3 regions of the Paenibacillus sp. FSL R10-2199 genome follow, and region 3 is predicted to be linked to each of the others. Evidence: predicted binding sites of a transcription regulator. Region 3 holds the regulator's gene; each other region holds the start of a gene.

Region 1 (2,264 bases), on a different contig from region 3:
GTGCAGGCAAAACTACAATTATCAGTCTGATCAACGGCTTTTACCGCGTGCAGAAAGGCGAGATTCTGATTGACGGTGTCAATGTGAACGATATCCGGCTGGATGATCTGCGGCGGAATATTTCCGTTGTCCTCCAGGATGTCTTCCTGTTCTCCGGCACGATCCGCGACAACATCACCCTTGGCGATGATATTGCCGAGGAGAACGTGCTGGAAGCGCTGCAGGCCTCCTGCGCGGAAGAGTTCGTGCTGGGCTCTCCCGGCGGGATGGAGGGCCCGGTCACAGAGCGGGGCGGCACTCTGTCTGCCGGCCAGCGGCAGCTGATCTCCTTCGCCCGGGCCATCGCCCATGATCCGGCGATCTTCGTGCTCGATGAAGCCACCGCTAACATCGACACACATACAGAGAAGCTGATCCAGAAGGCGATCGACAACGTCGCCAGCGGCAGAACGACGCTGATCATCGCCCACCGGCTGTCTACAATTGCCGGAGCAGACCTTATCATTGCGATGAAGGAAGGCCGGATCGCCGAATCCGGACATCCCCGTGAGCTGCGGCAGCGGGGAGGATATTATGCCGAGCTGCTGGAGGAGAGCCGGAGTCATATTATGAGTTCGTGACGGCGCTGCTCACACGGGGAATAATATAGTGCTTGGCGGGGCTTATCTTAGCCCCATAGCCCATCGGGGAACCTCAGCCAGTCAGGCGGACTGAAAATCCGCTATTTGCCGAAATGGGGCAGATTTGCCGGCTAAGCGGACTCAGATTCCGTTAATTGGCCTGCGACAGCCTGTTTCAGGCTCAAATGAGCAAGATAGCTGATTCTCAGTCCGCTTAAGTCCCGGAAAAGGGTTTTTCAGGGAAATAAGGTCTTCTCAGTCCGTTTCATTCTGCTGACGGTGCGCTCACCTGCTAAAGCACCAAGCAAGCTGCAGCTTATCTTCGCCAGGCTCTGTCCTGCAAAAAAACAACAACCCCCAAGCGGCTTATCGCTTGGGGGTTTGGTCTGCACATTTGTCCGGGTACCGGTTGGCTGAGCGTCAGAGGCTGTAATGGGCAACTTCCCATTCTACAGGACCCAATTCTCGCCGGACACCGGCGCACAAAAAAGCTTAAAAAAAATACTAATAAATTATAAGAGAATAGAATGCAGGCGGGGCGTGGTTTTCTCCCTTTTTCATAGGCAAATCAGGGGGTTAGAAAGACCTGTGGGTCTATTGACTTTTCAATATATGGTAGTAAAATGATTAAACGTTACTAAATATAGTGTATATAATAGAAAAGCCAATAAATCTAGTGAAATTGCCCGTCATCATTTGTCAAGTAGAAATAGCTACATGTTATAGGAGGTTAGGGACCATGTTGATTGCTTACGATTCCAAGACCGGCAACGTTAGAAGGTTCATCAATAAGCTGAAGCTTCCTGCTGTTCAAATCGAAGAGCATATGACGATCGACGAGCCTTACGTGCTTGTTACATACACCACCGGATTTGGACAGATTCCAGAGAAGGTAGCTTCTTTCTTAGAGAAGAACCATTCCAGGCTCAAAGGCATCGCCGCGAGCGGCAACAAAAACTGGGGTGAGCTATACGCGCACAGCGCAGATTTAATTGCACAGCGTTACAACGTACCGGTGGTCGGCAAGTTTGAGTTGTCGGGAACATTTGGTGATGTACAGCGCATAAAACAGGAGGTGGACCGGGTTGCGGCATATTGAACTGAACAACATGTTGATGAAGAGAGACGAAAGCGGCTTTTTCCAATTGGATAAGGACCAGGAGGCAGTAGCCGAGTTCATGCGGGATGTGGAGCGGCGCAGCCTGACCTTCACAACTACCAAAGCGAAGATCGATTATATGATTGCCAATGATTACTACGAGGACCTGTATGACCGTTATTCCGCAGCTGAGATGGAGGACGTCTACCGGATTGCCCACGAATATAACTTCCAGTTCCCTTCCTATATGGCGGCTTCCAAGTTCTACACAGACTATGCCGTCAAAAGCAATGACCGTAAGCAATACCTTGAGCATTACCCGGACCGCGTAGCTGTGGTGGCCCTGCATCTGGGACGCGGCAACGTGGAGACAGCCCGCACGCTGGCCCGCTCGATGATGGAGCAGCGCCTGCAGCCGGCTACCCCGACCTTCCTCAATGCCGGCAAGAGCCGCCGTGGTGAGATGGTCTCCTGCTTCCTGCTGGAAATGGACGACTCGCTCAATTCGATCAACTATGTACTGAACACCTGCATGCAGCTGTCCA
Region 2 (2,264 bases), on a different contig from region 3:
TGTAGGTGCCTGGGTAATCACTGTAACGTTGCGCATGCCGTGCTTACGGATGGATTCGCCGACTTCCGGATAGACCTCGGTGATATTACGCATGAAGCCGCTCTGCAGATATTTATCGGTATCAAAAGCCTGGAAAGATCCCTTCACGCCAGCGATCTCAGCAGAGGCCAAATAAGCTTCGCGGGCCATGAAGCCGTAGAGCTTGTCCAGGAACTCCAGGGATTCCGGGCTGCCGTAACGGATATTCAGCTTGATCATCAGCTCAGCCAATCCCATTGTGCCAAGTCCTACGCGGCGTTCGAGCTTCTGGTTGGCTTCATTTTCCGGGAAATGATAAGGTGTCTTGTCGATGACATTGTCCAGGAAACGCACGGAATAGCGGGTCGTTGTCGCCAGATCTGCCCAGTCCACGTCGTGATTCTCCGCATCGTAGAACTTGGAGAGGTTGACGGCCGACAGATTGCACACGCCCCAGCCCGGCAGACCCTGCTCACCGCATGGATTGGTGCAGATAATCGGGTTGAAATACCAGCTGTTGGACATCTGGTTGTAATATTCCATGAACACTACGCCCGGCTCAGCCGACTTCCAGGCCGATTCGATAATCGTATGCCACACATCGCGTGCTCTTACGGTACGGTAAGGAATGACGCGGCGGCCGTCTGCTTTCCATTTATCCAGATCGCCGTCCCAGATTGTATCGTAATCCGGATCGGTGGTATCCGGGAAGACCAGCTCCCAGTCCAGATCCTCCTTGACGGCTTTCATGAAGGCATTGCTCACGCATACCGACAGGTTGGCATTGGTTACCTGACCCATCGTCTGCTTCACGGTAATGAAGTCCACCACATCCGGATGCCAGTCATTAATCATCAGCATCAGCGCGCCGCGGCGGCTTCCGCCTTGCTCAATCAGTCCGGTCGTATAGCTGAAAAGACCGCCCCAGGACACTGAGCCGCTGGATGATCCGTTCACGCCTCTTACAATCGCGCGGCGCGGGCGCAGCGAGGATAAGTTAATACCTACACCGCCGCCGCGGGCCATAATCTCGGTCATTTCGGAGAGCGTCTGCATGATGCCCCCGCGGCTGTCTTTCGGGGAAGGAACAACATAACAGTTGAACAGCGTAAGCTCCTCGCTTGCTCCGGCACCTGCCGCAATCCGACCGCCCGGTACCAGCTTCCAGTCATCAAGAATAGAGCGGAACTTGCCTGTCCACTCTTCCTGAAGCTCGGGAGTCTGCTCTACGGAAGCCATGGCTGCCGCAAGACGGTCCCACATTTCCTCCGGGGTCTTCTCAATATTCAGTGTCAGCTTCTCCACATCCGATTGCACGAGTTCACCGCTGCGGGTCTTCACCGTAACAATCCGGCCTGTGCGCTCAACAATCTCGCCAACCTCCTTGGTTGGAAATTTCGGATCATCCTTCGTCAGGACAAGCACCACATCGCCTACCTTGGCATTATTGCTGTCCGCGTCCTTCCAGGCATAACGGTCCAAAAATATTTTCTCACTCAGCCCCTCAAGACGCTGCTTGCGTTCCACTGTACTCAATAGAAAAACCTCCCGGATGATTGATAGGTAATACTTCCGTTCCTTGGTGTGGGCTTAGACTTTTTGTAACCCACAACAAGAACTTCCAGCGGCAGGGTAGCCGCAGCCTGCATGTACAGCGGAAGTTCCTCTTGTCAATAACAAATAACCGCAAAAACCCGCGAATAATCAAATTTTCAAGCTTTTGTAACAATATATTGTATACATCAGCTTTTCAACTATACCACATATTGTATCAGAGTTCTTTTTCCAAAAAAGCGGCCCATGGCGGGAATTTCGGAAAAACGGTAAAAGATAGTGGATTTTCTCCCTCTTTCTCGCTTTTTTACAGGTTCCAGATTGATAAGCTTCCGGGCCCGGAAGACAGATTCCGCCACGGATATTCAAGATCCGCGGAAGCCGCCGCAGCACCAGCAGCAGTACCGCTGCAAGGCTCCGCAATATTACTCCACGGCAGCAGCCGGAGGATAGCAGGTTATGAAATCTCTCTTTTACGCGCATACTACTGCTACGCATTTCGATATGAAACCGCGCCGGAGGAGGCTGCAACATGACGCAATTATTCCGCAATTCCTTGCCGCAAGGGGGAAGTACGCCTGCCCCGCTGCTGCCTGTTCCTCTGTCCTTTGAGCGTAACTGGCTGCAGGACCTGGAGTCGAAGCTCGATAAAGGCGGACCCTGGGGAGACTGGAGATTATCCCGGCTGGCCA
Region 3 (2,264 bases):
CAGAAGCGTCTGTGAAGGATATCCCGTTCGGCGAGACCCGTCATTATGTACAGCGCGTCATTTATTATTATGACCAATACACGGAGCTCTACAGTGAATTCTGAGGCTCTGCTTTAAATATTGCATTTGTGCCGACATAAAAAGAAGCATCAAACGGCCCGGAGGCCGTTCAATACTTCTTTAGGCAAGCTTATGGAGACAGGTTATTTGTATTGACCTGCCAATTGCTGTTCAGCCAGGGTTACAAGACGTTTAGTGATGTAACCACCGATCGAACCGTTTTCGTAAGAAGTTTTATTGCCTTGGTATCCATCTGGGGAGAGGGTGATACCTAGTTCTTGGGCAACTTCGAATTTCAGTTGTTCCAAGGCACCGCGTGAATTTGGAGCTACCAGGTTATTGGAGCTGTTGTTTTGGCTCATTGCTGTTCACCTCCTATCGGTTGGTAACTGTATTATGTGCCGGACTTGCCATATTCATAACAACAAATAAACGGTGATTTCTGGAAATTAACATATCCCCGTGTAGCCTGGGTTTTCAGGAGCGGGGCATACCCATTCTTACTATGAGGAAGTGATGAAGCTTATGAAATGCCCTTACTGTGATCACACCAATACCAAAGTGCTTGACTCCCGTCCAGCCAATGAGAATAAGTCAATCCGCCGCAGGCGCGAATGCGAACTGTGCAGCCGCCGCTTCACCACCTTCGAAATGATTGAAGAGACCCCGCTGATTGTCATCAAAAAAGACGGCAGCCGCGAAGAGTTCAGCCGTGACAAAATCCTCCGTGGCCTCATCCGCGCCTGTGAGAAGCGTCCCGTTTCTGTAGAGCGTCTGGAAGTCATCGTATCCGAGGTTGAGAAAAGCCTGCGCGGCATCGCCCTGGCCGAGATCGAGAGCCGCCAGATCGGCGAGCTGGTCATGGAGCAGCTCTATCCTGTAGATGAGGTAGCTTACGTCCGCTTCGCGTCCGTGTACCGTCAGTTCAAGGACATCAACATGTTTATGAAGGAACTGAAGGGACTGCTCTCTAAGGGGACTGAGGAGCTGGACGGGCTGTAGGAGGCTTTGTGAAGAGGTAATGTGCCATTCCTGGCATAAAGGGGCTAGCCTTGATATTGTGAGGCTGGCCTCTGTGTGAAGCGCCTCTGCATAGAAATTAATTAATTTTATAAAAGTGTTGACACTGATGCTGAATTTCTGTATTATATAGAAGTCGCCTACGAAACATAACAACTTGAAAGCGACTTGAGCGAACCGCTCAAAATGGATTTCAGAATACATAATGTGATTCGAAATCAAGCGTATGGGGAATTAGCTCAGCTGGGAGAGCGCATCGCTGGCAGCGATGAGGTCAGGGGTTCGAGCCCCCTATTCTCCACCATACTACGGACTCTTAGCTCAGTTGGTAGAGCAGTAGACTCTTAATCTATTTGTCCAGGGTTCGAGCCCCTGAGAGTCCATCACAGAAGAAACGGCAGAGATGCCGTTTTTTTGTTGTTTCTTCATACCATATATATAGCTGTAGACGGATATCAAAAATTATCTATTCGTTCTTACAGCATGTTCCTCCGGGGACTTTTCTATAAATCAAGGGAGCATCTCTTCCCAGGCGGGTGATACTACACCTGGAATATCGAATGTTGAAACTAATTTCCCCAAAAAAGATAGTTGGTACATAGTTCCGAAGAACAGCGGCGAACTGGATGTTTCCGTAAATGCTACAAACGTTGAAACGATTCTTTTTTTTGGCGGTCCCAACGGGCACAGAAGCTTGGGGAGAGAGAGAACTTGTCGGTTACGATATAAATGGAGAAGATGGTTGGAATCTAACCTGGAATATATCTGGGATGTCATTAATCATCGAATTGCCATCCAAGCATTAGGGAGCGATGGAAGAACAATCACCGATGAAACGATACAAATTACTAACGAATAGATCACGATTGGATAGCCGATTCATTTTCAAATTGCGATTTGATGAAGAGGGGCTGGGGTGCACCAGCCTTTACTCAAGGATAGTTTCCACGCAGTGTACTCTTCGCGGCTAGTCAATGATTCTTTAAGAAGGGAGTAATTCCATGATCATTGATAATCAGGAATACCTTGTCAAAGGTTTAAACTACACGATCCGTTCAGCAGTTAAGGCAGATGCGAAGTCTCTGTCCGGGGTAAGGCTTCAGCTTGACGGGGAGACCGAGCATATGGACCGGGTGCCGGGAGAAGCTTTTATTGATGAAGCCGGATTTGAAACAATTATTGAG

Evidence for each region. The regulator NrdR, encoded in region 3, represses ribonucleotide reductase genes. The targets are predictions, from matches to a motif close to AACACNATATATNGTGTT.
Region 1: the regulator NrdR is predicted to act here: its motif matches at 1,254-1,271, upstream of nrdI (class Ib ribonucleoside-diphosphate reductase assembly flavoprotein NrdI).
Region 2: the regulator NrdR is predicted to act here: its motif matches at 1,741-1,758, upstream of NYE33_RS27900 (adenosylcobalamin-dependent ribonucleoside-diphosphate reductase).

Annotation. Positions count from the first base shown of each region.
Region 1 is NZ_JBBOBO010000001.1:2,774,689-2,776,952, reverse strand. It holds gene NYE33_RS12095 (ABC transporter ATP-binding protein) at 1-620, shown strand, start outside; gene nrdI (class Ib ribonucleoside-diphosphate reductase assembly flavoprotein NrdI) at 1,360-1,719, shown strand; gene nrdE (class 1b ribonucleoside-diphosphate reductase subunit alpha) at 1,706-2,264, shown strand, end outside.
Region 2 is NZ_JBBOBO010000001.1:6,366,321-6,368,584, forward strand. It holds gene NYE33_RS27900 (adenosylcobalamin-dependent ribonucleoside-diphosphate reductase) at 1-1,554, opposite strand, end outside; gene NYE33_RS27905 (DEAD/DEAH box helicase) at 2,105-2,264, shown strand, end outside.
Region 3 is NZ_JBBOBO010000002.1:241,292-243,555, reverse strand. It holds gene NYE33_RS29205 (lytic transglycosylase domain-containing protein) at 1-104, shown strand, start outside; gene NYE33_RS29200 (alpha/beta-type small acid-soluble spore protein) at 204-422, opposite strand; gene nrdR (transcriptional regulator NrdR) at 586-1,062, shown strand; tRNA gene NYE33_RS29190 (tRNA-Ala) at 1,309-1,384, shown strand; tRNA gene NYE33_RS29185 (tRNA-Lys) at 1,391-1,463, shown strand; gene NYE33_RS29180 (GNAT family N-acetyltransferase) at 2,082-2,264, shown strand, end outside.